3 regions of the Blastococcus jejuensis genome follow, and region 1 is predicted to be linked to each of the others. Evidence: riboswitches for the same ligand, from Rfam matches in the RefSeq annotation. Region 1 holds a riboswitch; each other region holds the start of a gene.
What was found. A riboswitch is a leader RNA that binds a small molecule or an ion and turns the genes downstream of it on or off. The one in region 1 is predicted to bind cobalamin.
Positions count from the first base shown of each region.

Region 2: linked by a shared signal. The riboswitch ahead of ABD644_RS14145 (ribonucleoside-diphosphate reductase subunit alpha) and the one ahead of ABD644_RS08185 (CbtB-domain containing protein) in region 1 are both predicted to bind cobalamin.
Region 3: linked by a shared signal. The riboswitch ahead of ABD644_RS14600 (ABC transporter substrate-binding protein) and the one ahead of ABD644_RS08185 (CbtB-domain containing protein) in region 1 are both predicted to bind cobalamin.

Region 1 is NZ_BAAAVV010000003.1:220,140-229,906, forward strand. Features, by position in the region: gene ABD644_RS08150 (four-helix bundle copper-binding protein) at 1-332, shown strand, start outside; gene ABD644_RS08155 (DUF305 domain-containing protein) at 451-774, shown strand; gene ABD644_RS08160 (multicopper oxidase family protein) at 817-2,148, opposite strand; gene ABD644_RS08165 (SHOCT domain-containing protein) at 2,274-2,522, opposite strand; gene ABD644_RS08170 (hypothetical protein) at 2,551-2,817, opposite strand; gene ABD644_RS08175 (HAD-IC family P-type ATPase) at 3,786-6,491, opposite strand; gene ABD644_RS08180 ((2Fe-2S)-binding protein) at 6,993-7,694, shown strand; cobalamin riboswitch at 7,733-7,907, shown strand; gene ABD644_RS08185 (CbtB-domain containing protein) at 7,943-8,146, shown strand; gene ABD644_RS08190 (CbtA family protein) at 8,157-8,927, shown strand; gene ABD644_RS08195 (alcohol dehydrogenase catalytic domain-containing protein) at 8,917-9,767, opposite strand, start outside.
Region 2 is NZ_BAAAVV010000006.1:160,696-170,462, reverse strand. Features, by position in the region: gene ABD644_RS14170 (peptide chain release factor 3) at 1-1,023, shown strand, start outside; gene ABD644_RS14165 (TonB-dependent receptor) at 1,020-2,423, opposite strand; gene ABD644_RS14160 (alpha/beta hydrolase) at 2,576-3,484, shown strand; gene ABD644_RS14155 (TfoX/Sxy family protein) at 3,500-3,838, shown strand; gene ABD644_RS14150 (ribonucleotide-diphosphate reductase subunit beta) at 3,899-4,942, opposite strand; gene ABD644_RS14145 (ribonucleoside-diphosphate reductase subunit alpha) at 4,939-7,353, opposite strand; cobalamin riboswitch at 7,472-7,690, opposite strand; gene ABD644_RS14140 (VOC family protein) at 7,835-8,230, shown strand; gene ABD644_RS14135 (hypothetical protein) at 8,227-8,526, shown strand; gene ABD644_RS14130 (hypothetical protein) at 8,623-9,180, shown strand; gene ABD644_RS14125 (COG4315 family predicted lipoprotein) at 9,242-9,767, shown strand, end outside.
Region 3 is NZ_BAAAVV010000006.1:258,073-267,839, forward strand. Features, by position in the region: gene ABD644_RS14565 (SpoIIE family protein phosphatase) at 1-1,494, opposite strand, end outside; gene ABD644_RS14570 (LamB/YcsF family protein) at 1,653-2,429, shown strand; gene ABD644_RS14575 (GAF domain-containing protein) at 2,431-3,171, opposite strand; gene ABD644_RS14580 (5-oxoprolinase subunit B family protein) at 3,243-3,869, shown strand; gene ABD644_RS14585 (5-oxoprolinase subunit C family protein) at 3,870-4,721, shown strand; gene ABD644_RS14590 (ABC transporter ATP-binding protein) at 4,812-5,585, opposite strand; gene ABD644_RS14595 (FecCD family ABC transporter permease) at 5,582-6,682, opposite strand; gene ABD644_RS14600 (ABC transporter substrate-binding protein) at 6,696-7,640, opposite strand; adenosylcobalamin (AdoCbl) riboswitch at 7,694-7,835, opposite strand; gene glgA (glycogen synthase) at 7,864-9,036, opposite strand; gene glgC (glucose-1-phosphate adenylyltransferase) at 9,192-9,767, shown strand, end outside.

The DNA of each region.
Region 1 (9,767 bases):
GCATCGAGGCCTGCGTCGAGTGCGCGCAGGCGTGCACCGCGTGCGCGGATGCCTGCCTCAGCGAGGACATGGTCGCCGAGCTTACGAAGTGCATCCGCACCAACCTCGACTGCGCTGACATCTGCGACACCACGGGACGGGTCCTGTCCCGGCACACCGGCTACGACGCCAATCTCACCCGCGCGGTACTCGAGGCCTGTGCCGCGGCCTGCAAGGCCTGCGGCGACGAGTGCGCGCAGCACGCCGAGATGCACGAGCACTGCCGGGTCTGCGCCGAAGCCTGCCGACGCTGCGAGCAGGCCTGCCGCGACCTCATCACCTCACTGGGCTGACCGGGGCCGGTCCCGGCAGGCCGACCGCCCGGGCAACCCGTGTGGCAGAGGCCTCGTGGGCGCCCGGGCGGCGAGGTTCTGCCGCCTCCCTCGAGACCAGCACGACGATCAGCAGTTCGTGGCGATCAGCCTTCTACTGCTGGGTGTGGGCGTGTTCCTGGACCGCAGTCAGACCACCGTGCAGGACTCCGGCTGGATGAGCGCGATGATCCCCCACCACTGCATGGCGATCACCCGTTCCGAGCGGGCCGAGATCAGCGACGTGCGCGTCTGCGAGCTGGCTCGGTCCATCAGCGAGGGGCAGCGCCGGGAGATCCTCGAGATGGACTGGCTGATCGCGGACATCGAGCGCAACGGGCCGGCCACCACACCGGAGGAGGCGGAGTCCCGTTCGGTCCCCGAGTTCGAGGTGGCCGCGGAGCGGGACTGCCCCACAAGCTGACCGTCGGCCGGCGGGTCGCCGGCCGGCGGACCGTGCTTGACGTCAGCCGGCCGCGATGACGCCCATCATGCCGTTGTCCTCGTGGTCGAGGATGTGGCAGTGGTAGACGGTCCGGCCGCTGAAATCGTCGAAGGCGACCCGGACGGTGGCCTCGCCGCCGGCGGGGATGTTGACGACGTCCTGCCACCGGACGTCGTCGACCGGCCGGCCGCCTTCGGCGACGATCTGCATGGGCCACACGTGCAGGTGCATCGGGTGGTCCATCGGGGAGGTGTTGGTGATCGTCCACTCCTCCACCGTCCCGACGGACACGGTCTGGTCGATCCGGTCGGGATCGAACTCGCGGCCGTCGATGGTGAAGGTCATCCCCCCGGGCCCCATGCCACCGCCCATCCCGCCGCCCATGCCCATGTCGAACGTGAGCCGTCGGCGCTCGGTCACCTCGGTGCCGCGCAGGTCACGAGACCGCGGCGACGGCGGCACGGGCGCCGCTGGGGCCGCCTCGTCACCGGTCACCTCGAGGGTGGCCAGCGGTCCGACGTCCCCGGACACCGAGCCGCCCATCATGCCGCCCATGCCGCCGCGGTCGACCCCCAGCGCCTGCAACGTGCTGGTACCGGCGGCAGTGGTGACCAGCAGGTCGGCACGGTTGCCCGTGGCCAGCACGATCTCCTCGACCCGGCGCGGCTCGGCGTACCGACCGGAGTCGATGCCCAGCAGATCCAACTGCTGGCCGTCCAGACGCAACCGTACGTAGCGCGAGGTGCAGGCGTTGACCACCCGCCACCGCTCCCGCTCGCCCGGACGGGCGGTCAGGACGGGCCGGACCTGGCCGTTGACCAGGATCAGCTCGCCCTCGCGGCCCATCATCCGCTCCATCGTCGACGGCTGCCGCAGCCGCCCGGCAGCATCGAGGCTGGTGTCGGAGACCACCAGCACTCGCTCCCGGGCCACCGGCAGCTCCTCGGGGTCCTCGACGACGATGGCGCCGTAAAGGCCACCGAAGAGCTGGTCGGCGACCGTTCCGTGGTGGTGCGGGTGGTACCAGAACACCCCGGGCGGGTGATCCTCGGGCAGCCGGTAGTCGTAGTCGAAGGACTCCCCCGGGTCGACGGTGACGAAGATGTTGTCGCCGTTGCCCTCCGGGGAGACGTGCAGGCCGTGCACGTGCAGGTTGGTCGGGGCGTCCAGCCGGTTGACCAGCCGGATCTGCAGCCGATCACCCGGGCGCAGCCGCAGCGTGGGACCGGGGACGCCACCGTTGTAGCCGTAGGCGGTCGCTTCCCGGCCCGCGATGCGCACCGGGCCCGCGACCGCCTCGAGCCGCGCCTGCAGGGCGCCGTCCGCGCTGCGCAGGGTCTCCGGTTCAGCCATCTCCCCACCCACTTCGGGATCGAGCCGCGACCCACCCCCCAGCGCGAGCCCGGTACCGCCGACCGCGACGCTGAGCAGCCCCAGCCCGCCCAGTTGCAGAGCCCGGCGACGGTTGATCGGCCGCACTAGGAGTCCCCGCCCAGCACCCGCAGCCGCTCCTGGTACTCCTCCGTGCTGATCTCGCCCCGCGCGTAGCGCTCGTCGAGGACCTGCCGCGCACGGCTCTGCTCCCCCGACGCGCGACCGTCCCGGCCGTCGCCCCGGGTGATACCGCCGCCGAGCGCCCGGACGGTGACCACGGCTAGCAGCACAACCCCAATGGTCAGCAGCAGCCAGAACAGCCACATCCAGCCCGTGCCCATGTCGAATCCCACGGTCTCTCCCCTCGTCTCCTCCGTCAGGTCAGCGCCGACGACGTCCCCTCGCCTTCGGGGCGCCGTCCGGGCCGCGCTCCGGGTCCGCGGGGCGCTGCAGGTCGTAGCGGCGCAGCGCCAGTTCCTCTCCCCGACCCCGGCGGCGGCCGCGCCCGACTACCCACCACACGAAGACCAGCAGGAAGACGAGAACCGCCACCGCGACCAGCCACGCGATCGCGCTCCCCCATCCGGCACCGGCCCCGACCGGCCCTCCGGGACCGGCGAGCACGTCCTGCCAACCGGTCGACCGCATAACCCCAGAATACCCCGGGGGGTATAAGTTCGAGCGCATCAGTCGCCGGTCCGGCGGGGTTCGAAGGCATTTCCGCCGTCCATCGACTCGCACATGCCTGCCTCCGTGACGACCACGATCCGCGCCGGGCCCTCGCTGGTGATGTCCGCCGTCACGGCTTGCGGGCCTCGCCGAGCCCGGTCCCCTCCGCCCATGTGGCAGCTCCGTCCCCGCTGGTCCACACCACTCCCGCCGGGGTCACGCCCGCCACCGTGCTGCCGGCGCCGGCCCAAGCGACCACCTGTAGGAGTGGAGCGCCCGCCACCGGCTCCCAGGACCGACCACCGTCGCGTGAGCGGAGCATTCCCTGCTCGGTGGTGGCGAGGATCTGCGCACCGTCGGGGGATGCCGCTCAGCGGGCCACCCGGAGACCTCGGGTCGAGGAGCTGCAGCCGGGCGGCCAGAGGGGACGGTAGTACGAGGCTGCATAGTTGTCTCAAGCGGGTAACGGATGGCTCTCATCGCCTATGCCCTCGGACCCGCCGCCCCTGCGCAGCCGCACTTGCAGCGGCCAAGACAGCACCACGAATGCCAGCATGCCGAGCGAGCGCGGGAACCTCTTGTCCGGCCGCCACCGGCAGTGCGATGAGGCACACAGAACGCATGGCAATCACTTGCCTGGGCGCTGACCTGCGAGGACGGCACCTGGAGTCTCAAGCCTTCCAAGCTGCCTGTGCGGGTTCGATTCCCGTCACCCGCTCCACTGCGATGTCGCGGGACACCGTTCACAGGTGTCCCGCCACATCGTTCACGTTCGAGCCTGCCAGCCCTCGCCGTCGGGATGGCGGCCCTCGGGCCCTCCTCGGGTCCGCGACGCGGATCGCGCGGAACCTGCGTGTGTCCAGCAGGACGCGGCTGCCGTCGGTGGTGGCGCCGAGGACTGCGTCCATGTGCAGGACGGTTGGCCCCCGGGCAGCTCCCGCACCGGCTCAAACGATTCGATGCCTGAGCCGCTTGTCGAGGGCCACGATGGTCCAGGCAGCGACGGAGAGGGCAGCGATGAATAGCCAGGTGCGGAGGCCGAGCGGAGCGGTGCCGAACGCGCTGTTGAGGGCGGGCAGGTAGGTCAAGGCGGCCTGGGCGAGGACCTGCAGGGCCACGCCGCCGAGCACCCAGCGGTTGGACAAAAGGCCGACCCGGCGGACGGGCGCGTCGAGGGTGCGGCAGCTGAACAGGTAGAGCACTTCGATCCCGACGAACAAGTTGACCGCAGCCGTGCGGGCCTCGGCGAGCGAAGCGCCGCCACCGAGCTCCCACTCGAACAGCCACCACGTGGCGGCAACCATCAGCACGGAGAGCATCAGGATGCGGATGACGAGGGCGCGGGTGAGCAGCGGCCGGGCGGGGTCCCTGGGCGGCCGGTGCATGATGCCCGGCTCCTTGGGCTCGAAAGCCAGGGTGAGCCCGAGCAGCACGGCGGTGGTCATGTTGATCCACAGGATCTGCGTGGGCAGGATCGGCAGCGCCGAGCCCAGCGCGATCGCCACCAGGATGACCAGGCCCTCCCCCATGTTCGTCGGCAGGGTCCACACGATGAACTTCGACAGGTTGTCGAACACGCCGCGGCCCTCCTCCACGGCGCCCTCGATGGTTCCGAAGTCGTCGTCGGTGAGCACCATGTCGGCGGCTTCTTTGGCGACCTCGGTGCCGCCGGCGCCCATCGCGATCCCGATGTCGGCCTGGCGCAGGGCCGGGGCGTCGTTGACGCCGTCGCCGGTCATGGCCACCACGCGGCCGCGGGCCTGCAGCGCCTCGACCAGCCGCAGCTTCTGCTCCGGGGACACCCGCGCGAACACCGCGGCCCGGTCGACGGCGTCGGGGTAGTCGGCGTCGGGCAGCTCCCGGAGATCGGCCCCGGTGAGGACGTCGCCGGGATGTCGCCCCGGCAGCAGCCCGATCGCGCCGGCGATGGCGGTGGCGGTCTTCGCGTGGTCGCCGGTGATCATCTTGACCGCGATGCCGGCGGCATGGCAGGCCGCGACCGCGTCGGCGGCGGCCGGGCGCGGCGGGTCGAGCATCGCCTGCAGCCCGCAGAACAGCAGCGTTCCGCCGAGCGCCGACTCGTCGAGGTCGGCGTCCTCGGCGACGAACTGCACCGCCGTGGCCAGCACCCGCAACCCCTCTGCGGCGAGGCCGTCGGCCGCGTGCAGCGCGGCGTCCGGATCCAGCGGGCGGGTCGTGCCGTCGGCGCCCATCTGCGCGCGGCACAGTGGCAGCACCCGCTCGACGGCACCCTTGACCAGCACGACCCGTCGCCGGGCCACGGGATCGGCGTGCAGCGTGGCCATGTACTGCCGTTCGGAGCTGAACGGCAGGGTGTCCATCCGGGGCAGTGCCGAGAGCACGTCCGCGGCCAGGCCGGCCTTGCCTGCGACGACGAGCATTGCCGCCTCGGTCGGGTCCCCGACGATGGTGGGCCGGCCGTCCTTCGTACCGACCGAGGCGTCGTTGCAGCCTGCACCGGCCAGCAGGCACCAACGCAACGCCTCATCCGCCGTGACGTCGGCGGGCCGACCCTGCCGGTCGACGATGTGGCCCTCCGGCGCGTAGCCGGAGCCGGTCGCTTCGTACCGTGCGGAGGGAATCCACAGCTGGCGGACGGTCATCTGGTTCTCGGTGAGGGTGCCGGTCTTGTCGGTGCAGATGACCGTGGTGCTGCCGAGGGTCTCCACCGCGGGAAGCCGGCGGACCACCGCCCGGCGACGGGCCATCCGTGCCACCCCGATTGCCAGCGTGATGGTCACCGCAGCCGGCAGGCCCTCGGGGATCGCGCCGACGGCGAGCGCGATCGCGGCGGTGAACATCTCCACGGCCCGCTCGCCGCGCACCACGCCTACCGCGAAGGTGACCGCGGCCAGCGCCAGGATGACCACGGTCAGGATCCGGCTGAACCGGGCGATCTTGCGGGTCAGCGGCGTGGCCAGCGGCTCGGCGGCGCCGACCAGGCGGTGGATCTCACCGAGCTCGGTCTCCGCGCCGCTGGCCGCCACCACCCCGGCTCCGGACCCGCTGGTGAGCAGGGTTCCGGCGTAAAGCATGTTGCGCCGGTCCGCGACCGGGGTTTCCACCGGCAGGGCCACCTCGTCCTTGACCGCAGGCTGCGATTCCCCGGTCAGCGCGGATTCGTCGGCTCGCAGCTCAGAGAGCCGGATGAGCCGCAGATCGGCGGGCACCTTGTCCCCGGCCTCGACCAGAACCAGGTCCCCGGGAACCACGTCCTCCGAGGGCACCCGGTACGAGCGCCCCTCACGCACCACGCGCGCCTCGGTACGCACCATCCCGCGCAGCGCATCCAGCGCCGCCTGCGCCTTCGTCTCCTGCAGATAGCCGACCACGGTGTTGAGCAACACCACGCCGAAGATCACCGAGGAGTCCACCGGCTCGCCGAGGGCCGCTGTGACCACCCCTGCCACCATCAGGATCAGCACCAGCGGTGAGTTCAGCTGCCGCAGCACCCGGACCAGCGGCCCGTCCGGCTTCGCCGCCGGCAGCACATTGTGTCCGTACCGTCGCAGCCGGCTCTCAGCCTCGGCCTCGCTCAGGCCGTCGACCGGGTCGCTCTCCAGCAGCAGCAGCACCTCGTGCGCCGCCAGGCCGTGGTGGTCGCTCGTCCGTTCGGTCAACGTCTCCGCCACGACCCCAGCCCACTCCGGCGCGCGACCGTCGCCCAGGGAGCTTGGTCCGCACGAGGTAGCCGAAAGCCCCATCGCTCCGGAAGTAGCAGCGGGGCAGTACAGGTATGCGCCTCGGCCGGGATCCGCCGAGGCACGTAGAAGGCACGGGGTAGGGCGAGGAAGCCTTTGACCAGCGGGAAGGAACGCGGAGAAACCGAGCCTTCCAAGCTGATTACGCGGGTTCGATTCCCGTCACCCGCTCCACCGCGGTCGCGGGACACCGACAGGTGTCCCGCGACCCGTAGACGCGTCCGGGCGGTTCGCGGTGCCGCCATGACTCTCGTGCTTCCCGCGAATGAGAGCCTCCATCAGACCAGGCGCGGGAAACGGACGTCCTCTTCGTTCAAGCCCGACCGTCGTCACCAAACGTCCTGGCCCGGTAGAAGTAGACGGTGACAGCCCGCTCCCCTTGACACCGGGCATGCTGACCGAGTGACAGCGCTCCCGTTCGGCCATCAGCGCGTGGACCGTTCACTGGCTGCGGCCGGAGCGCTCGGACCCTTCTTCCGGGTCGACGATCACCCGTCACCCGACTGGACGTCCTGGGCTGCGCTGAGCACCGATCCGAAGGCGCTCCGCTTCCGCACCGAGGAGGTCCACGCCGCGCTCGCCGCGTGGAAGCCGGTGCCGGACATCGAGCCTGCCGTGGTCGCGTCGCTCACCCATCTCGGACTGGTCGCCCGGTTGGTCTCGCCGCTGCTGGGCGCCGCGCTGCTGTCGGGCGTCCTGCCCGTGACGCCGGTCGAGAACGTGCACGTCCACCTCACAGGTGCGAACCCCCTCCCCCTGGCGTTGTCGGCGACGTCAGCAGTCGCCGTCGGTAGCGCCGAGGAACTGGCTGACGCGTTGCATCTCCATTGGCTGACTCCCGCTGTCCGCCCACTCACTGCCGCGGTGCGGGCCGTCTGCTCCGTCTCTCCCCGGTTGCTCGACGGCAACGTGACGTCCGCCGTCGCCGGTGCCCTGCGGATGGCCGGGGTGGCTCGTCCCGAGCTCGCCGCGCGGGCGGACGCCGTCCTCGACGCGCTGCTCCGCTCCGGGCCCCTCGAGGGCACGGGGCGGCGACGCGAGGACGGCTCCTTCGTGCGACGGTCCTGCTGCCTGTGCTACCGGCTGCCCGACGCGGGCACCTGCGGTGACTGCATCCTCGACGCGCGAAGGTGAAGCGACGGACGGCCCGTGAAGCCCCTGCCGACCGGGTGTAGCGTCACCGGCGCCGCAGTGTCAGGGAAGCCGGTGCGATACCGGCACGGTCCTCGCCACTGTGACCGGGGAGCGGACCCCCACGACACCACTGGTCGCCACACCGGCGGCTGGGAAGGTCGGGGCGAGCATCGATCCGGGAGTCAGGAAACCTGCTGCGGCTCGTACTGCTGCATTCCACGAGGCATGGATGAAAGGACTCCTCCCGCATGACCTCCCTCCAGCACGCCCAGCCGTCCTCCGCCGATACCCGGATCCACGTCCCTGCCTGGGCCTGGGCGCTCTCGCTGCTCGCGCTCTTCGCGCTGTACCTGGTCGCGCAGGACAATGGTGCGGTTCTCGCCCAGTTCGGCGACACAGCCCACGAGTTCTTCCACGACGCCCGGCACTCGCTGGGCATGCCCTGCCACTGAGGCGACGGGCATGACCAGGACCCTGGACCGCTCCCCGACGCTGCAGGCGCCGCGCTTCGGACCACTGCTCGGCCGCATGGTCCTGGCCGGGCTGATCGCCGGGACGCTCTCCGGGGTCTACTCCCTCCTCGTCACCGAGCGCGCGATCGAGCCGGCCCTCGAACTGGAGGAAGCTCGTGCGGCAGCCGGTGGGGGCGTCCACGACCACGCCGAGGAGCTGTTCGGTCGCGCGGAGCAGCTGGTCGGCGGTTTCCTCGGGACCCTGCTGGCCGGCGTGGTGCTGGCGGTGGTCTTCACGGGCGTCTATGCGCTGGTCCGCCACCGGCTGCCCGGCCGGACGGACCTGGCCCGGGTGTGCCTGCTCGCCGGGATCGGTTTCGGCATCTTCGCCCTGTTGCCGGCGTTGAAGATCCCGGCCAATCCGCCTGCCCTCGGTGACCCCGCGACCGTCGGCACCCGGACGGCGATCTACGGGACCGTCCTCCTGAGCGGCATCGTCTCCGCGATGCTGGTCGCGGCACTGGTCAGCTTCCTGCAGAGCCGGGCGGTCAGTCCCGCGGCGACCGCGACCGCCGCCGTCGGGACGCTCACCCTGCTCCTGGGGACCATTCTCGTCCTGATCCCCGCCAATCCGGACCCGATCGCCGCGGACGTGCCCGCGGCGATGGTGTGGGACTTCCGGGTCGCCTCGCTGGGGCAGCTCGCGGTGCTGTGGACGACCCTGGGCCTGGCCGGCGGCTGGCTGGTCGACCGGCTGGCCCGCCCACCGATCACGGGATGAGCACGGCGCGGCCGAGCACCCGGCCGGCGCGCAGATCGTCGAGCACCCGCCCGACGTCGCCCAGCGGGTAGCGCGTCACCCGCGTGATGAGCCGACCTCGAGCGGCGAGGTCGAGAGCCTCCACCAGTTCGGAGCGGCGGTTGCCGACCGACGTGACGATGCGCTGTTCCGGCACGACGAGCGACAGCGGGTCGAATTCCACCCGATCGAAGCTGTAGCCGACATAGACCAGGGTGCCACGCTTGGCGAGGGACGCCAGCGCGGCCGCACCCGTGACCCGAGTGCCGACCAGCTCGAAGACCACGTCGGCCCCAGCCCCGCCGGTCGCCGCGCGGATCGCGGCGACCACGTCCTCCCTGGCCGCGTTCACCGTCGTCTCGGCGCCCAGCTCCCGCGCGAGTGCCAGCCGTTCCGGGTTGCGGGCGACGGCGATGGGTCGCGCTCCGGCTTCCCTGAGCACCTGCACGAGCGCAAGGCCCACTCCACCGCTGCCGTAGACCACCGCCGTGGCGCCCGCGGTGATCCCGGCAACGTCGACCGCGTGGAGCGCCGTGGTGCCGCTGCAGCAGAGAGCGGCCGCCTCTGCCAGGTCGAGTCCCTGGGGAACGGGCACGGTCGCCGACGCCGGGACGACGAGCTGCTCGGCGAACCCGCCGTCGGTGCCGAAGGCCAGGAAGCCCAGCGGGGCGTCGCAGAGATGGTCGTCCCCCGTGCGGCACCACCGGCAGCGGCCGCAGGCATGCAGGTAGTGCACCGCGACCCGGTCACCGGGCTGGACGTGCTCGACGGCCTCGCCGACCTCGGCGACGATCCCCGCGACCTCGTGGCCGAGGGTGATCG
Region 2 (9,767 bases), on a different contig from region 1:
GGCACGTACCGGCGGTTCACCCGCACGGCCGGCGGGGCGACGATCGCGCCCGAGGAGGGGCTCCCCGCGGGCGCCGCCGAGGCCCGCGAGGGCGAGGAGTGGACGCGGGCGGTGGAGGAGTCCGACCTGCTGGCCGCGACCGGTGCCGCGCACGACCAGGAGCTCTTCCTCGATGGGGTCACCACGCCGGTGCTGTTCGCGTCGGCGGTCTCCAACTTCGGGGTCGGCGCGCTGCTGGACACCCTGGTGGACCTCGCACCGCCGCCGGCGCCGCGACCGGCCGCCGACGGCGCCGCCCGAGACCTCGACGCCCCGTTCAGCGCGTTCGTGTTCAAGGTGCAGTCGGGCATGGACGCCGCGCACCGCGACCGGTTGGCCTACATCCGGATCTGCTCGGGGGTCTTCGAGCGCGGCATGGTGGTCACCCATGGCCGCACCGGGCGCCCGTTCGCCACCAAGTACGCGCAGCAGGTGTTCGGTCGGGAGCGGGAGAGCGTCGACCTCGCCTACCCCGGTGACGTCGTCGGTCTGGTGAACGCCTCGGCGCTGGGCGTGGGCGACACGCTCTACGCCGACGTCCCGGTGACCTACCCCCCGCTGACGACGTTCGCGCCGGAGCACTTCGCCGTCGTCCGCAGCCGCGAGACCGCCAAGCACAAGCAGTTCCGCCGCGGCATCGAGCAGCTGGACTCCGAGGGCGTCGTCCAGGTGCTGCGCTCCGACCGCCGGGGCGACCAGGCGCCGGTGCTCGCCGTCGTCGGGCCGATGCAGTTCGAGGTGGCCACCCACCGGATGGAGCACGAGTTCGGGGCGCCCGTTCACCTCGAGCCGCTCGGCTACAGCCTGGCGATGCGCACCGACGCGGAGTCGGTCGCGGGGATCACCGCGTCGAGCGGCACCGAGGTCGTGCAGCGGAGCAACGGCGAGTTCCTGGCGCTGTTCACCACCAAGTGGGTCATGCGGGTGCTGCGCGAGAACAAGCCGCACCTGACCCTCGAGCCGCTGGTCGCCGCCCAGCTCTAACCGCGGGCCTTCTGGTATCCGAAGAAGCCCCGCTTCTTGATCAGCTCGCACACCTCGGCGGGCACCATCGACTCCCAGCCGTCGTCGTCGGTGGGGATCCGCTCGAGCACGTCGCGGCTGAGGATCGGCAGGTAGTCGGGCTTGTAGTTGTCCAGGCCCACGAAGCTGCCCCGCCGCGACAGGTATTCGTACAGCGGCTGTAGCTCCGCGGCCACGGAGGCGGTCTCGACCGTGACCACCTCGCGGTTCCGGAGCATCGGGTAGACGAACAGCCGCAGGTGGTTCTTGAACAGCCGGCCGAAGCTCTCCAGGATGCCGCCGGGCAGGTCGGCGTGGTCGGCCTCGTCGAAGAGCGAGAGCAGGCTCGGGACGCCCATGACCATCCCGATCCGGCCGTCGGTGCGCCAGGCGAGGTAGGCGGCCAGCCGGTGGTAGGCGAGGAAGTCGGAGATCAGCACGGTCATCCCGCAGGCCGACAGCAGGTCCGCGCGGGCCAGGAAGTCCCGCCGGTCGACGGTGTCGCCCCCGGCGCGCAGGTTGGCCATCGTCAGCTCGGTCAGCATCAGGATCTCGCGGCCGGCGACGGCGGGGTCGTCCTCGAACTTGGCCCGGGCCGCCTCCAGCATGTCCAGGTTCACGACCGTGGGCGGCCGGAAGCTGCCCCGCTCGACCAGGATCGCCTTCTTGCGCAGCACCTCGCTGGGCTGCAGCACCTGCCGGTCGGCCCCGAACATCGCCGCGCCGGAGAGCCCGAGCTGCACGAGCTTGAGCGCCATGAGCCGGTTGTCGACCGCCCGGAACTCGATGCCCTTGAGCTCCACCATGTCGATCTCGATGCGGCCGGTGGTCAGCTGGTCGAGCAGCCGCTCGATCAGCCGCTCGGGCTCGTGGTGCTCGAAGAAGGCGGCGTGCAGGAGGTTCACCCCGACGACGCCGAGGGCCTCCTGCTGCTGGGCGGCCTCGCCGTCGAGCATCCGCACGTGCAGCACGATCTGGCTGGGCTCGTCGCGCGGATGGGACTGGAACTTCACGCCCATCCAGCCGTGGCACTCGTTACCGCCCCTGTAACTACGCGCCACCACGGTGTCGGCGAAGGCGAAGAAAGCCGTCTCGTCGCCCCGCTCGTCGGAGAGGCGGTCGAGGTTGAGCTGGAACTCGCGGTCGAGCATGGCCTGCAGCCGGCCCTTGGACACGTAGCGGTCGGACTTGCCGTAGACCGCGTCGCTGACCGCCATGTCGTAGGCCGACATCGACTTGGCCACCGTGCCCGCCGCGCCGCCGGCGCGGAAGAACCAGCGGGCGACCTCCTGCCCGGCCCCGATCTCGGCGATCGTGCCGTACCACCGCAGGTCGAGGTTGATCTGCAGCGCCTTCTGCAATGTGTCCGCGCCGGCTTCCATCGGGGCCCCCTCACGGTGCCGCCAGGCCTGGCGGGAGCGTAGCGGGATCGGGGGCCGCGGGCGCCTCGGTCGGCCCTCCGGCCGGGGCCGCCGGTGCACTAGCGTCCGGTCACCGCCCGGCGCCGGTGCCGGGGACGACGAGGAGGCGGGCCATGACGGATGCGGTGGGCACGACGGAGGCCGGGCATCCGCCCACGGCGCGCTTCACCGTCCTCGGGCGGGACGGCGTGCAGGTGCACGCCTACCGGTGGGACGCCGGCGGCCCGGTGCGCGGCGTCGTGCAGCTGACCCACGGGATGGGCGAGCACGCCCTGCGCTACGGCCACCTCGCCGCGACGCTCACCGCCGCCGGGTTCACCGTCTACGCGCAGGACCACCGCGGGCACGGCGCGACCGCCGGGGAGCAGACCCTGGGCGCGATCGGCGCCGAGGGCTGGACGAGCCTCGTCGACGACATCGACCTGCTGGCCACCCGGGCGCGGCAGGAGAACCCGGGAGTGCCACTCGTCCTGCTCGGGCACAGCATGGGCTCCTTCGCCGTCCAGCAGTACCTGCTCGAGCACAGCGACCGCGTCGACGCCGTCGTCCTCACCGGGACGGCCCTGCTCGACCTGCTCGAGCCGGCCATGGACCTCGACGCACCGATGGACCTCTCGGCCTTCAACGCACCGTTCGCGCCCGCGCGCACCGACTACGACTGGCTCTCGCGCGATCCGGCCCAGGTCGACGCCTACGTCGCCGACCCGCACTGCGGCTTCGGGCTCGACGGCCCCGCCGTGCGGGCCATGTTCGAGGCGGCCCGCCCGCTGGCCGACACCGAGCGGATGGGGGCGATCCGCTCCGACCTCCCGCTGTACGTCGCCGTCGGCGCGGACGATCCGGTCAACGGGCAGCTCGCGCTCGCCCACGCCCTCGTCGACCGCTACCGGGCGGCGGGGCTGGCCGACATCACGTTCCGGCCCTACGAGGGCGCCCGCCACGAGGTGTTCAACGAGACCAACCGCGACGAGGTCGAGGCCGACCTGCTGGCCTGGCTGGACCGCGTCGTCCCCGCCCCCTGAGGAGGACCCGTGCAGATGCCGAAGCCGACCGAGGCCGACCGCGTGCGGTTCACCGCCCTGGTGCCCGACGGGCCCGACGTCGTCGTGAAGCCGATGTTCGGCAACCTCGGCGCGTTCGTGAACGGCACCATGTTCATGGGGCTGTTCGGCAGCGACGTCGGCGTGAAGCTCGCAGCCGCCGACGCCGAGGAGCTGCTCGCCCAGCCGGGCGCGGGGCCGTTCGGACCGGCCGAGCGGCCGATGGGCGGCTACGTGACGCTGCCCGCGACCTGGTCGCCGGAGCAGGCGGCGCCGTGGGTCGAGCGGTCGCGGACCCAGGTGGCCGCCCTCCCGCCGAAGAAGCCGAAGAAGTAGGCGTGCCGGCCTGTTCCGGGGAACGGTGCCGCCGTTCCCCGGAACAGGTGGTGGTGTGCCCTAGAAGTCCTGGTCGTCGAAGGACACCTGCCCGCTGACGCCTACCTGGTAGGCCGAGACCCGCCGTTCGAAGAAGTTGGACAGCTCCTGCACGTCCTGCAACTCCAGGAAGGCGAACGGGTTGGCCGATCCGTAGCGGGCCGGGATGCCCAGTTGCTCCAATCGCCGGTCGGCGACGTGTTCGAGGTAGGCGCGCATGTCGGGGAGGCTCATCCCCGGCACGCCTCCCCCGAGCAGGTCCTCGGCGAACTGGACCTCGCACTCCACGGCCTCGCCGATCATCTCGCTGACCTGCGCCGCGAGGTCGTCGTCCCAGAGGTCGGGCTCCTCGCGCCGGACCGTGTCGACGACGTCGAACGCGAACGCCATGTGCATCGACTCGTCCCGGAACACCCAGTTGGTGCCGCTGGCCAGCCCGTTGAGCAGCCCACGTGAGCGCAGGAAGTACACGTAGGCGAAGGCGCCGTAGAAGAACAGGCCCTCGATGCAGGCGGCGAAGCAGATCAGGTTGAGCAGGAACGCCCGTCGGTCCTCCGGCGTCCGCAGCTCGTCGAGCTCCCCGAGCGAGTCGATCCACCGGAAGCAGAAGTCGGCCTTCCGCTTGATCGACGGGATGCGCTCGACGGCGGCGAACGCCTCGTGGCGCTCGGCCTCGTCGGGAACATAGGTGTCGAGGAGGGTCAGGTAGAACTGGACGTGCACCGCCTCCTCGAACAGCTGCCGGGACAGGTACAGCCGGCCCTCGGGCGAGTTGACGTGCTGGTACAGGTTGAGCACGAGGTTGTTCGCCACGATCGTGTCGCCGGTGGCGAAGAAGGCCACCAGCCTGCTCACCAGGTGCCGCTCCGCGGGGCTGAGCCTGCGGAGGTCGGCGACGTCGGAGTGCAGGTCGACCTCCTCCACCGTCCAGGTGTTCTTGATGGCGTCGCGAAAGCGGTCGTAGAAGTGCGGGTAGCGCATCGGCCGGAGCGTCAGCTCCATCCCGGGGTCGAGCAGCATCGGGTTCTCCTGAGCGGTGGGCACGGCGGTCGGGACGGCGGTCACTGGCAGGCCTCGCAGCTCTCGGGGTTCTCCAGCGAGCAGGCGACGGCGTCCTCCGTCGCCGTGACCGCCACCGTCGCCTGCTGGATCCGCGTCGCCGGCCGGGACCGCAGGTAGTACGTGCTCTTCAGCCCGCTGGCCCAGGCGTAGCGGTACATCGAGCTCAACTTCCCGATCGTCGGGCTGGCCATGAACAGGTTCAGCGACTGGCTCTGGTCCACGTACGGCGCGCGGGCGGCGGCCAGGTCGATGAGCGCCTTCTGCGGCAGCTCCCACGCGGTGCGGAACAACCGGCGGGTGTCCTCCGGCAGGTCGGCGATGCCCTGCACGGACCCCTCCGCCCGCTTCAGCGCCTGCCGGGTGGCGTCGTCCCAGCGGCCGAGCCGCTTGAGCTCGTCCACCAGGGCGCCGTTGACCTGGAGGAACTCGCCGGACAGCGTCTCGCGCTTGAACAGGTTGGACACCTGCGGCTCGATGCACTCGTAGCAGCCGGCGATGGAGGCGATCGTCGCCGTGGGGGCGATGGCGACGAGCAGCGAGTTGCGCAATCCGTGCTCGGCGACGGCGGCCCGCAGCGCCTCCCACCGCTCGGTCTGGGTCGGCGTCACGCCCCAGAGGTCCGGCTGCAGCGCTCCGCCCGCGGCCCGGGTCTCGGGGAACGCGGGGTGGGCGCCGTCCCGCGCGGCCAGCGCCGCGGAGGTCTCCAGCGCGGTCAGGTAGATCTCCTCGGCGATGCGGGTGGAGAGCTCCCGCGCCTCGGGCCCGTCGAACGGCAGCCGGAGCGCGAAGAACACGTCCTGCAGGCCCATGACGCCCAGACCCACCGGCCGCCAGCGCGGGTTGCTCGCCGCGGCCTGCGCGCTGGGGTAGTAGTTGATGTCGATCACGCGGTCGAGGAAGTCGACCGCGGTGCAGACGGTGGCACGCAGCTTCGCCCAGTCGACGCCGCCGTCGCCCAGGTGGGCGGCCAGGTTCACCGAGCCCAGGTTGCAGACCGCGGTCTCGGCGTCGCCGGACACCTCGATGATCTCGGTGCACAGGTTGGACAGGTGCACGACGTTGCCCGGCCGGCCGGTCTGGTTGCACGTGCGGTTGGCGGCGTCCTTGAACGTCATCCAGCCGTTCCCGGTCTGGGCGAGCGTGCGCATCATCCGGCCGTACAGCTCGCGGGCCGGCACCTGGCGCACGTACCGGCCGGCGGCCTCCGCGGCCCGGTAGGCCGCATCGAACTCCGCGCCCCACAGGTCGGGCAGTTCCGGCACCTCGTCGGGGTCGATCAGCGACCACGGCTCGTCGGCCTCGACCCGGCGCATGAACTCGTCGGGGATCCAGTTGGCCAGGTTGAGGTCGTGGGTGCGGCGGGCGTCCTCGCCGGTGTTGTCCCGCAACTCCAGGAACTCCTCGATGTCGGGGTGCCACGGCTCGAGGTAGACGCAGGCCGCGCCCTTGCGCCGACCGCCCTGGTTGACAGCGGCGACGGATGCATTGAGCGTGCGCAGCCACGGCACGATCCCGTTGGACTGCCCGTTGGTGCCCCGGATGAGCGCACCCCGTGACCGCACCCGCGACCAGGAGATACCGATACCGCCGGCGAACTTCGACAACGCCGCGACCTGGGCGTAGCGCTCGTAGATCGAGCCGAGCTCGTCGCGGGGGGAGTCGACGAGGTAGCAGGAGCTCATCTGGGTGTGCCGCGTGCCCGAGTTGAACAGCGTCGGCGAGCTGGGCAGGTAGGCCAGCGAGCTCATCAGCCGGTAGAAACCGATGGCCTCCTGCGGCGTGCGGGACAAACCGCAGGCCACGCGCAGCAGCCAGTACTGCGGGGTCTCGACGACCAGCCGGGTGGTGGGGTGGCGCAGCAGGTACCGGTCGGCGACGGTGCGCAGCCCGAAGTACTCGAACCGTCGGTCGGCCTCGGGATCGACCGCGTCGTCGAGCTTGCGGGCGTGCCGAGCAACGAAGGCCGCCGTCTCGTCGCCGATCAGGCCCTCCGCGTGGCCCAGCGCGATGCTCTGGCTGAACGAGGCGATGCCCTGCCCGGTGACCTCCTTGCGGACGAAGTTGGCCAGCAGCCGACCGGCCAGCTTGGAGTACTCCGGCTCCTCCCCGGTCATCTCCGCGGCCGTCTGGATGGAGAGCCGGTCGAGTTCGGCGCTGGTCGCACCGTCGTAGAGGCCGCTGATCGTGCGGGTCGCGACGCGGAGCGGGTCCACCCACTCCAGGTCGTCGCTCCAGCGGGCCACCGCACGGACGATCTTGTTGACGTCGACGGGTTCGAGGTCGCCGCTGCGCTTGCGGACCTGCATGCTGCTGCGCGGTGGCGTGGCGGGTGCGGGGGCGCCGGTGGTGCGGGCGCCGGCACGGGCGACGGACATCGCGGGCGACTGTGCCGTCGACTGGTCGGTCAGGGTCATCTGCTCGCTCCTCGTGAGCCGGACTCGAGACGTCCGGGCGAGGAGGAGCCGCCAGTCCCGGTCATGCCGGGACTGCCCGACGGACCCGATCCCCGAGGCCCCGGACGACCGCGCACGGGCGTGCGCGGTGCGGCTGGCAGGTCTTCGGACTCGCGGGCGCGCCGGCCTTCCGGTCGGCTCCTACTGGCCGTCGCTTCCCAGGTGCTCGCACACCCAGTGCATCTGACGGCGGTCGTTCCCACTCACCGCTGCGGGACAGTCCCGGATTCCCACCGGGTTCCCTCTTGCCCCGACCCGCTCGTGCAGAGCGGCCCGGACCAGCTGCTCGACCACCATATGTGGAGGGGATGACAGGAGTGCGACACCACATGTTGATCGGCGTGTCGGTCACCGACCGGGGGCTTAGGTCCCTGCCCCGCGTCCCGCCACCGGGACTAGCGTCGCGCCCCAGCGGGGGCCACCGACGACATCGGGAGCAACCATGCTGAGCAGCAGCCGGGTCGAGGCCAACATCCCCGCCGCGAACCTGAAGCGGGCGCGCGACTTCTACGCCGACGTCCTGGGGCTCACGCCGACGAGGGACGTCGAAGACGTCCAGCTCTCCTACCGCACCGACGGCGGGACGACCTTCAACGTCTACGAGACGGCGTACGCCGGCCAGGCGGGGCACACGATCGCCCAGTGGCACGTCGACGACATCGAGGCCGAGGTGCGCGAGCTCAAGGCCAAGGGCGTCGCGTTCGAGATCTACGAGGACATGCCCGGCGTGGAGTGGGACGGCGACATCGCCACGGTCCCGGGCCTGGGCCGCGCCGCCTGGTTCAAGGACAGCGAGGGCAACATCATGTGCGTCGACCAGGAGGAGTCCGGGGCGTGAGCGCGGCGGCGGGCGTGCAGGCCGACGTCGAGGTCGCCGCCCTGCTCCGGGAGGTCGCGGACCTGCACCACCGCGTCTACCGGCTGACCGACGGCGACGACCCGGACTGGCCGACCTGGTACGCGACCTGGCTGGTCGAGCGCTCGGAGCTCCCGACACTGCTGGGTGCGGCTCCGGTGCGCAGCGAGCTGGTGTGCCTGCTCGTGCTGCTGGACCGCGAGGTCGCCGCGGGCGGGGTCACCGAGCCGTGGGAGGAGCTCTACGCCCGGCGGATCGTGGAGCAGTTCGCCGCCTGACCGGCCGAACGTCCTGGACGGCCGGGGCGGGCTGCCCTGGCGACCTCGCCGCGGTCCCGGACACGCTCGTGTCCAGAACCTTCGGAGGTGGCTGGCATGGGCGGTCGGATCGGAACCGGGACGACGGCGCGACGACGGGCCGGGCTGATCGCTGCCGGCGCCGCGGCGGTGCTCGCGGCCGGCACGGCGGGTGGCGTCGCGTGGGCCCGCGACGGCATCGAGAAGTCGAAGGGCTACGACGTGTCGACGACGTATCACGTCACCGTGGCGCCGGGCGAGACGAGGGACGTGGCGTGGCCCCGCCTCGGCGACGTCCGGCTCGGCAGCGAGTGCACGGCCGGGGAGGACACGACGGCGGGCACCTGGGGTGTCGGGATGAAGGCGCTGACGGTCACCAACACCGGGACCGACCCCGTCGTCGTCTCCTGGGAGGGCGAGCAGACACGCTGGCTCGCACCCGGCGAGTCCGATGCGTTCTTCGCCGTCGGCGAGGTCCACAACGAGACCACCCCCGATCCGCGCGCCGGCACCTTCGACATGTCCGTGCTGGCGACCGGCGGGACGTCGGCCAGCGGGACCATCGCCTGGACCGGCCGGTTCGACACCACCGCCCACACCGGAACGTGCACGTTCTCGCTGAACCTGCACGGCTGAGCGACCCGGACTGCGCTGCGGTCGGTTCCCTGGGCCCGCCGGACAGGTCACACTCTGCGTCATGCGCTTCCCGCGGCCCATCGGAGCGGTCCTCGTGGCGATCGGGCTGTTCGCGACGGCCTGCGGCGGCGGGACGGCGGAGTCCTCGTCCGCGTCGTCGTCCGCCGCGACGACCCCGGCACCGACGACGACCAGCGCCCCACCCTCGACCGCGGCGCCGTCGTCGAGCCCGGCAGCCGCCGCCGGCATCGAGATCACCACCGGTGACAGCGACTACGGGGTGATGCTGTTCGACCGGCCGGGGCAGGCGATCTACCTTTTCGACCGGGAGACGACCGCGCAGCCCGCCTGCTACGGGGACTGCGCCGCCGACTGGCCGCCGGTGCTGACCACCGGAGCACCGCAGGGGGCCGGTGACGTGCGGGGCGACCTGCTCGGCACCACGCAACGCGACGACGGGACGACCCAGGTCACCTACGGCGGCCACCCGCTCTACTACTACGCGCACGAGGACCCGGGCGAGGTGCTCTGCCACGACGTGGACGAGTACGGCGGGACGTGGCTGGTCGTGACCCCGGAGGGCACGC
Region 3 (9,767 bases), on a different contig from region 1:
GATCCCGTCGTCGTCGCGCGCCTCGGTGACCCCGTCGGTGTAGAGCACCAGCGTGCTGCCGCCCGAGAGCTCGACCGGGACCTCGACGTAGGTGGCGCCCGGTTCGACGCCGAGGGGGCGGCCGCAGACGCCGACCTCGGTCACGGACCCGTCGGCGGCGCGGAGCAGCGGCAGGGGGTGCCCGGCGACGACGACCCGCGCTCGGGTTCTGCCGGATCGGCGCTCGAGCACCAGGCAGGCAGCGGTGACGAACCGCAACCGCCGGCCGTCCTGCTCGCGCAGCAGGGCCTCGTTGACCGCGGTGAGGATCTCGGCCGGGCCGCCGCCCCAGGCTGCGGCCGCGCGGGCGGTGTGCCGGGTCATCGAGGTCAGCGCGGCCGCCTCCGCCCCGGTTCCGCACACGTCGGCGATCACCACCATCCACCGGCCGTCGGGCAGCGGCAGCACGTCGTAGGTGTCGCCGCCGACGATCACGCCGTCGGCCCCGGCGCGGTAGCGGGCGGCCAGCTGCACCCCGGGGATCGTGGGCAGGTGCGCCGGCAGCAGGCTGCGTTGCAGCGTGTCGGCGAGCTCCCGCAGCTCCGTCTCCGCACGCAGCCGGGCCAGGAACTGGCCGATCTGGCGGCCGGTGCCGGCCAGGACGTCGAGCAGTTCGGGCGGCACCGGGCGGCGCTCGCGTGAGAAGAGCTCGCAGACCCCGAGCAGGGTGTCCCCGTGCAGCACCGGGAAGGCGACGGCGGTGTGCAGGGCGTCCGCGCGCACGGCCTCCCGGCGCAGGACGCGGCTGTCGGCCCAGAGGTCTTCGACGAAGATCGGGGCGCGGTGCCGCCACACCGTCCCGGGTAGCCCCTCGCCCGGGACGAACGTGCGGAGGCGGGTGTCGGCCTGGAGCGCGGGCACCGCCAGACCGGGCGCCGACCAGGACGCGGCATGGGCGAGGCGGCTGCCGCAGGGCTCGGGCTGCCACAGGGTGGCGGCGTCCCAGTCGAGCTCGGCGCACAGGCTGGGCAGCAGCCGCTCGAAGGCGACGTCGGCGTCGGGGGCCTCGGCCAGCGCCGCGGTCACGCGCAGGGTCGCGCGCAGGTGGCGGTCCACCTCGACCTGCCGCTCGAGCCGGACCGCGGAGCTGACGTCGCGCAGGACCCCGACGACGACGCCCGCGCCGGGCGCGCCGTCCACGGCGGTGGCCGCGCCGTCGAGGGCCGACAGGCTCAGGTCGACGGTCAGCTCGGAGCCGTCGGCGTGCAGCGTGGGGAGCTGGGTCGTGGTGCCCAGCAGCTCGCCGGCGCCGGTCTCGAGAAACCGGGCCAGGCCCGCGCGGTGCGCCGCCCGGAACCTTTCGGGGATCAGCACGGTGAGCGGACGGCCACGGAGGACGGCGGGGTCGTGGCCGAGCAGGGTGTGCACGGCCGGGTTGGCGTACACGATCCGGCCCTCGGCGTCCGCGACGAGGACGGCGTCGGTCAGGGAGTGCACGATCGCGGGTGCGACCATGCCCGTCGTCGTCACCGAAGCGTTCCCCCTGCTCGTGCGTGACCGTCCCGTGACCCACCCTCCCACACGCACAGTGCTGTTCCGGACACGTCGAGTCGACATGTCGTCCTGTCGACACCGATCGCCGGACTCCCCGGAACCGGTGCGAGACTGCGGGCGTGAGCATCTCCGGGACGGGTCGGATCGACCTGAACGCCGACCTCGGCGAGGGCTTCGGGATCTGGCGGCTCGGCGAGGACGAGGCACTGCTCGACGTCGTCACCAGCGCGAACGTCGCCTGCGGCTTCCACGCCGGCGACCCGTCGACGATGCGCCGGGTCTGCGCCGGGGCCGCGCAGGTCGGCGTGACCGTCGGCGCGCAGGTGGCCTACCGGGACCTGGCCGGCTTCGGCCGACGCTTCGTCGACGTCGAGCCGGGCGAGCTCACCGACGAGGTGCTGTACCAGATCGCGGCACTGGACGGCATCGCCCGGACCACCGGGGGCCGCGTCGCCTACGTCAAGCCGCACGGGGCGCTCTACAACGCCACCGTCGAGCACGAGGCCCAGGCCCGCGCCGTCGTCGAGGCGGTGGTGGCCTACGACCGGGCGCTGCCGGTGCTCGGCCTGCCCGGCTCGGCGCTGCTGCGGGCGGCGGAGGCGGCGGGCCTGCGCCCGGTTCCGGAGGGCTTCGCCGACCGCGGCTACACCGCCGAGGGCTCGCTGGTGCGCCGCGGCGAGTCGGGCGCGCTGGTCCAGGACGCCGAGGCCGTGGCGGAGCGGGCGGTGCGGATGGCCCTCGAGGGGGTCGTGGTCGCCGTCGACGGGACGGCGCTCCGCGTGCCGGTCGAATCGGTCTGCGTGCACGGGGACACGCCCGGGGCCGCCGGGCTGGCGCGCGCGGTGCGTGCGGCGCTGGAGGCGGCTGGGGCGACGGTCGGTCCGTTCTCCGGGTGAGTCAGGTGACGCCCTGGTCGCGGTCACCGAGGTCGCGGGGGGTCAGCCGGCCGGCGAGGAGGTCCGCGGCGACGTCGTCCACCGTCCCGCCCGCCGCGTAGGCCGCTCCGCGCATCAGGTCCAGCGCCGTCGTCGCCCCGACCCCCAGCTCGACGCCGACCTTGCCCATCGCCTCCCACACCGCCGCCCGCCGCTGCGGCGTGGGGCCGTGCATCCACCCGGGGCCCTCGCCGGGCGACCACTCCGACCACACCGTCGCGTCGCCGAGCGCCGCGGTCACGAGCTCGCCGACCGCCAGGGACTCGAACACGTCGAGGTCGGGGACCCGGCGGTCGTCCTCGAAGAAGAGGGCGAGGGCCGCGGCGCCGGCCAGCGCCGGCTGCAACGGCAGGGTGACGACGGCGCGGAAGGGTGTCTGGGCGAGCAGCAGGTCGGCGAACACCGGCCACCTGCGCCGGAGGTCCTCCTCGACGGCGAAGACCGGCTGGCGTGTGCTGAGCGCCAGCATGCAGGGGCCCTCGCCGACGGTGAACTGCAGGTGCTCGGCGACCTCGACGTCCCGGTGGCTGGCGCCCAGGGGGACGCGCTGCGCGGTGGCGTCGACCAGGCTGATGGCTGCTCCGTCGACGTCGAGGACGTCGGCGCAGGCGCGGGCCAGCCGGACGGGCAGCAACTCCGGGCCCTCGACCTCCGGTCCGGCCGCTCCGGCGAGCGCGGTCTCGAAGCGAGCGGCGATGGTCACGCCTCATGATCGGCCGCGTCCGGGCCGCCCGCGATTCCGTCCCCGCCGGGGCGGTGACGGATCATGGACCGGTGACCATCGGCGCCGACCTGCACGTGTCGCCCTACGGCGACCGGGCGCTCCTGGTCGAGGTCGCCGACCTCGCCGCCGTGGCCGCGGTGACGGCGGCGCTGGAACGATCCCCCCTGCCCGGGCAGCGCGACCTCGTCCCCGCCGCGCGGACGGTTCTCGTCCACCTCGACCGACCGCCGGCCGAGACCGACGCCGCCGTGCTCCGGCGGCTGGCCACGGCTCCGGTGCCCGTCGTCTCCGCCCTGCCGCCGGTCGAGCTGCCCGTGGTGTTCGACGGCCCCGACCTCGCCGACGTGGCCGACCTCACCGGTCGGTCGGCCGCCGCGGTCGTCGCCGTCCTCACCGGGATCGAGCTCACCGTCGCCTTCAGCGGTTTCGCCCCGGGTTTCGGCTACCTGACCGGCCTGCCGGAGGAGCTGCACGTGCCGCGGCGGGCGACGCCCCGGACGCGGGTCCCGGCGGGAGCGGTCGGGCTGGCCGGGCCGTTCGCCGGTGCCTACCCGCGGGCGTCGCCCGGGGGATGGCAGCTGGTCGGGCGCACCGAGGCGGTGCTGTTCGACGTCGAGCGGGAGGATCCAGCGCTGCTGCGACCGGGCGCGCGCGTGCGGTTCCGGGAGGTGCGCTGAGTGCTGACCGTCCTCACCCCCGGGCCGCTGGCCACCGTCCAGGACCGCGGCCGGCCGGGCTGGGCCTCGATCGGCGTCCCGCGGTCGGGGGCGGCGGACGCGGCCTCGGCCGACCTCGCCAACCGGCTCGTCGGCAACCGGCCCGAGGCTGCGACCGTCGAGATCACCGCCGGCGGGCTGCGGGTGCGGGCCGACCGCACGGTCCTGGTCGCCGTCACCGGCGCCCCGGTCCCGCTGGACGTCGACGGCCGGCCGGCGCCGCTGAACGCGCCGGTGACGCTGCCGGCCGGCGCGGTGTTGTCGCTCGGGCTCCCGCGCGCCGGGCTGCGCTCCTATCTCGCCGTGCGCGGCGGCATCGACATCCCTCCTGTCCTCGGGTCGCGCAGCACCGACACCCTCTCGGGGCTGGGGCCCGACCCGCTCGCCACGGGCACGCGGCTGGCCGTGGGCGGCCTCGCCGCCGACGAGCCCGTCGTGGACGTCGCGGCCGTGCGGTTCCCGCCCGCGGACCCGGTGCTCCGGGTGCTGCCGGGGCCCCGCCGCGCGTGGCTCGACCCCTCGGCCTGGGCGGCGTTGACCACGCAGTCCTGGACGGTGACCGCCGACAGCGACCGGGTCGGGCTGCGGCTGGGCGGGCCACGGCTGCACCGCGTCCGCGACGACGAGCTGCCCAGCGAGGGGCTGGTCCCCGGTGCGCTGCAGGTGCCGCCCGACGGTGCGCCGGTCCTCCTCCTGGCCGACCACCCGGTCACGGGCGGCTACCCGGTGCTGGCGGTGGTCGTGACGGCCGACCTGCCCGCCGTGGCGCAGCTGCGCCCGGGGGACAGCCTGCGCTTCCGTCCGGCGCGATAGCGCGGGACCTGTCGCCGCGCTCGTGCGCATCGTTGCGGTTGTCAGCCCGCCATAACCGCGCTCGTGCGCATCAGCGCGTCGCTGGTCGGGCTACCGGACCGGCAGGACCGCGGGTCCGTGGGGTCCCTCGACGACCTGCGCGCGGGCCCCGTAGTACGTCTGCAGGGCCGCCGTCGTGAGGACCTCGGCGGGGGTGCCCTCGGCGGCCACCCGGCCCCGCGAGAGCAGGGCCAGCCGGTCGGCGTACTGCCCCGCCAGCGTGAGGTCGTGCAGCGTGCTGAGCACGGTCAGCCCGTCCTGCCGGCGCAGCCCGTCGACGAGGTCGAGCACCTGCTGGGCGTGGCCGAGATCCAGCGACGACGTCGGCTCGTCGAGCAGGAGCACCCGCGGCTGCTGGGCCAGCGCCCGCGCGAGGACGGCGCGCTGCTGCTCGCCGCCGGACAGGGTGCGCAGCGGCCGGCCGGCCAGGGCGCCGATCTCCAGCCGCTCCATGACGTCGGCCACCACCTGCCGGTCGACCGCACGCGGAGCCGACAGCAGAGCCCGGTGCGGGGTCCGGCCCAGCATCACGTAGTCCCGGGTCGAGACGCCCTCGGGCAGCACCGGCAGCTGCGGCGCGTAGGCCACCTGCCGGGCGCGCTGGCGCCGGGGCATGCCGCTGGTGTCGACCCCGTCGAGGCGGACCAGGCCCTCGTGCGGGTGCAGCCCGAGGATGCACCGCAGCAGCGTCGACTTGCCGGAGCCGTTGGGGCCGATGACGGCGAGCCAGCCGCCCGGCTCGACCGTCACCCGCACGGTGTCCAGCACGCGGGTGCGGCCGTAGGCGGCGGTGAGGCCGACGACCTCGATGCGCGCGCCGGTCACCGCCGCCTCGCCCCCATCCAGAGCAGGCCCGCGAAGAACGGGGCACCGATGAACGCGGTCACGACGCCGATGGGCAGCTCGGCCGGCGCCAGCACGGTGCGGGCCACCAGGTCGGCGAGCACCAGGAAGCCGCCACCGAGCAGGAGCGAGGCGGGCAGCACCAGGTGGTAGGAGCTGCCGATCAGCCGCCGGGCGACGTGCGGGACGACCAGGCCGACGAATCCGATCAGCCCGCTCACCGCGACGGCCGCCGCGGTCGCCAGGGAGGCGGCGACGATGACCAGCAGCCGCAGCCGGCCCGGGTGCACGCCGAGCGAGCGCGCCTCGTCGTCGCCGACCGCGAGCACGTCGAGCGCGCGGCCGCACAGCAGCAGGACGACGACGGCGGTGCCGAGGTAGGGCAGCACCAGGCCGACGTCGGACCACTGCGCCCGGCCCAGCTGGCCGAGCAGCCAGCCGTAGACCTCGCGCAGGTCCTCGGTGTTCTGCTGCTGGATGAGCGTCTGCCCCGCGGCGAGGAACGAGGCGACGGCGATGCCGGCGAGCAGCAGCGTGGCGCTCTGCGAGCCCCCGGCCGCCGTGCCCAGGGCCAGGGCCGCCCCGACGCCGAGCAGCGCACCGACGAACGCGGCCAGCGGGACGACGCCGACCGGCCCGAGCGACTGCGACGGGGCGTAGGCGATGACCAGGGTGGCGCCGAGCCCGGCCCCGGCGGCCGCGCCGAGCAGGTAGGGATCGGCGAGGGCGTTGCGGAAGACGCCCTGGTAGGCGGCGCCGGAGACGGCGAGCCCCGCCCCGACCAGGACGCCGAGCAGCACCCGCGGCAGCCGCAGCTCCAGCAGCACCGCCGCGCCGGTCGGGTCCAGCCCCCCGGCGATCTCCACGCCGGTGAGCGGGCCGAGCGCCCGGTCCAGCAGGGTGAGCACGACCGCGCCCGGGGGCAGCGGGAAGGCCCCGATCCACACCCCGGCCAGCACGGTGAGCACCAGCGCGAGGCCGGCGCCGCAGAGCACGAGGGCCGGGCGGAGGCGCCGCCGGGCGGGCGAGGGGTCCACCCCCGCCCGCCCGGCCCGTGCTCCGCGGAGCGTCACTGCCATGACCGCGTCGTCGTCAGCCGTTGAGGATCTCGGCGACGGACTCGGCGAAGTCGGCCACGCGCGGGCCCCAGCGCGAGGCGACGTCGTCGCTGGCGGCGAGCACGCGGCCCTCCTGGACGGCGGGCACCGTGTCGAACGCCGGCCGCTGCGCCAGGGCCTCGGCGGTCTGGTCGCAGCACACGGTGTCGGCCAGGACGATCAGGTCCGGTGCGGCCCCGACCACGTACTCCGCCGACAGCTGCGGGTACCCGGTCTCGGCACCCGGGGCCTCGTCGGCGATGTTCTCCAGGCCGAACAGCTCGTAGATGCCGCCGATGAACGTCGAGCTCGACGCGGAGTAGTAGGTCGGGTCCAGCTCGTGGTAGACGCTCAGGCCGGCCGCGGCACTGGCGGCCGAGTCGACCGCGGCCGCGATCCGGTCCTGCATGTCCTGGATCACCTTCGCGGCGTCGTCGGCGTGCCCGGTGGCCGCTCCGAGCGTCTCGAGCTGCTCGTAGCTGTCGTCGAGCGTGGCCGCGCCGTTCAGCAGCAGCGTCGGAACCGACAGCGCGTCGAGGGCGTCGACGATGCCGTTCATGTCGTCGCTGAGGACGACGAGATCGGGCTGGTAGGCGGCGACCGCCTCCGCGTTGGGGGTGAACGCCGACAGGTCGGTGATCGGGGCGTCCTCGGGGTAGTTGGACGTGCTGTCGACGGCCTCGACCTGCGGGCCGGCGCCGATCGCGAAGAGCATCTCGGTGGCGGTCGCCGACATCGACACGATCGACTCGGGCTGTTGCTCGAGGGTGAGCTCGCCGTCGTCGCCGGTGACGGTGACCGGGAACGGCTGCTCCTGGGCCGCGGCCGAGGTGCCGGTGTCCTCCTCGGTCGAGGAGGAACCGCCGCCGCAGGCGGTCAGGACCAGGAGGGCGGGCAGGAGCAGCGCGGCGGGACGGGACCGCCGTCGGGGGTGGGACATGGGAGCCTCCGGAGGGAGGCGGCGAAATCGCTCATGAGCGGACCCAGCGCTCGATGCGCGACCCTTGCCGCGAGGGTCGGAAACATGACGCAGGGCAGGCGATCTGGCTCAGGTTCTCGGAAGAACCCTCACAGTTGCGGGACAGCGCCGGGTTTGCACCGGACTTCGCTGCCGTTGCGTCACCGGCGCACGGGCCGGCGGGGGGAAGGTACCAGGGGCGCGGTCAGCGCCGGCCGCTCAGGACCCCGGAGTACACCTCGACGGTCTGCTGGGCGATCGCCGGCCAGCCGAACTCGGACAGCACCCGCTCCCGGCCGGCCGCGCCCATCGCGGCGGCGCGGCCGGGATCGAGGGCCAGCTCGGCGATCCGCGCCGCGAGCGCCCGCTCGAACGCCGCCGGGTCGGCCGGGTCGTAGGGCACCAGCAGGCCGGTGCGGCCGTCGTCGACGACCTCCGGGATGCCGCCGACGGCGCTGGCGACGACGGCGGTGCCGCAGGCGGCGGCCTCGAGGTTGACGATGCCGAGCGGCTCGTAGACCGAGGGCACCACGAACACGGTGGCCGCGGTGATCAGCGGGACGAGCTGCTCGCGCGGCAGCATCGCCTCGATCCAGACGACGCCGGTGCGCCGTGCCTGCAGCGCCGCCACCGCGTCGGCGACCTGCTGCCGCTCGGCCTCGGTGTCGGGTGCGCCCGCGCAGAGCACGAGGCCGACCTCCGGGGGCAGCTGCTCGGCGGCGGCCAGCAGGTGCATCACGCCCTTCTGGCGGGTGATCCGGCCGACGAACAGCGCGTACGGGCGGTCGAGGTCGACGCCCAGCGAGCGGACCACGTCGGGGGCGTCGACCGGCCGGTATGCCTCGGCGTCGACCCCGTTGCCCACCACGTGCACGCGCGCCGGGTCGAGGTCGGGGTAGGCGTCCAGGACGTCGGCCCTCATCCCGTGGCTCACCGCGATCACCGCGTCCGCCGCGAGGTACGCCGTCCGCTCCACCCAGGAGGAGAGCCGATAGCCACCGCCGAGCTGGTCGGCCTTCCAGGGACGGCGCGGCTCGAGTGAGTGCGCCGTCACCACGTGCGGCGCGCCGTGGACCAGCGAGGCCAGCAGCCCCGCGGTGTTGGCGTACCAGGTGTGGGTGTGCACGAGGTCGGCGCCGGCCAGGGCGGCGGCGATCTCGACGTCGACGCCCACCGCCTGCAACGCCCCGTTGGCGTCCTGGAGGTTGGCGGGGACGGGGTGGGCGAGCGCGTCGGGCCGGGGCCGACCGAAGCAGTGGACGTCGATCTCGGGCCCCGCCGGCAGGGAGCGCATCGCGGCCACGAGGTGCTCGATGTGCACCCCCGCCCCGCCGTAGACGTCCGGGGGCCACTCGCGGGTCACGATCCCGATGCGCATGGGGCGAGCCTATGGATTCCTGCAAGGTCGGCCTCCCTGCAGGGCCCCGGCGCGAGCGTGCGAGCGGTGGGGGGCAGGGAGGTCCTTCAGCCCTTGGGGGCGGATGAGCGACGCGAGGGAGGCAACCGACCCCGGTTACGGCTACGTTGCGTCACATGAGAGGCGGCCCACGGGTTCTCGGCATCGTCCTGGCCGGCGGTGAGGGCAAGCGGCTGGCCCCGCTGACGGCCGACCGGGCCAAGCCCGCCGTGCCGTTCGGCGGCAACTACCGGCTCATCGACTTCGTGCTCTCCAACCTCGTGAACGCCGAGATCCGGCAGATCGCCGTGCTCACCCAGTACAAGAGCCACAGCCTCGACCGGCACATCACCCAGACCTGGCGGATGTCGTCGCTGCTCGGCAACTACGTGACGCCGGTGCCGGCGCAGCAGCGACTCGGCCCGCGCTGGTACACCGGCAGCGCCGACGCGATCTTCCAGTCGCTGAACCTGATCTACGACGAGCGACCCGAGATCGTCGTCGTCTTCGGCGCCGACCACGTCTACCGGATGGACCCGGGGCAGATGGTCGACCAGCACCTGCAGACCGGCGCCGGGGTCACCATCGCCGGGCTGCGCGTGCCGCGTCGCGAGGCGACCGAGTTCGGCGTCATCGACGCCGACGCCGACGGCAAGGTGCGCGGGTTCCTGGAGAAGCCGGCGGACCCGCCCGGCCTGCCGGACTCGCCCGAG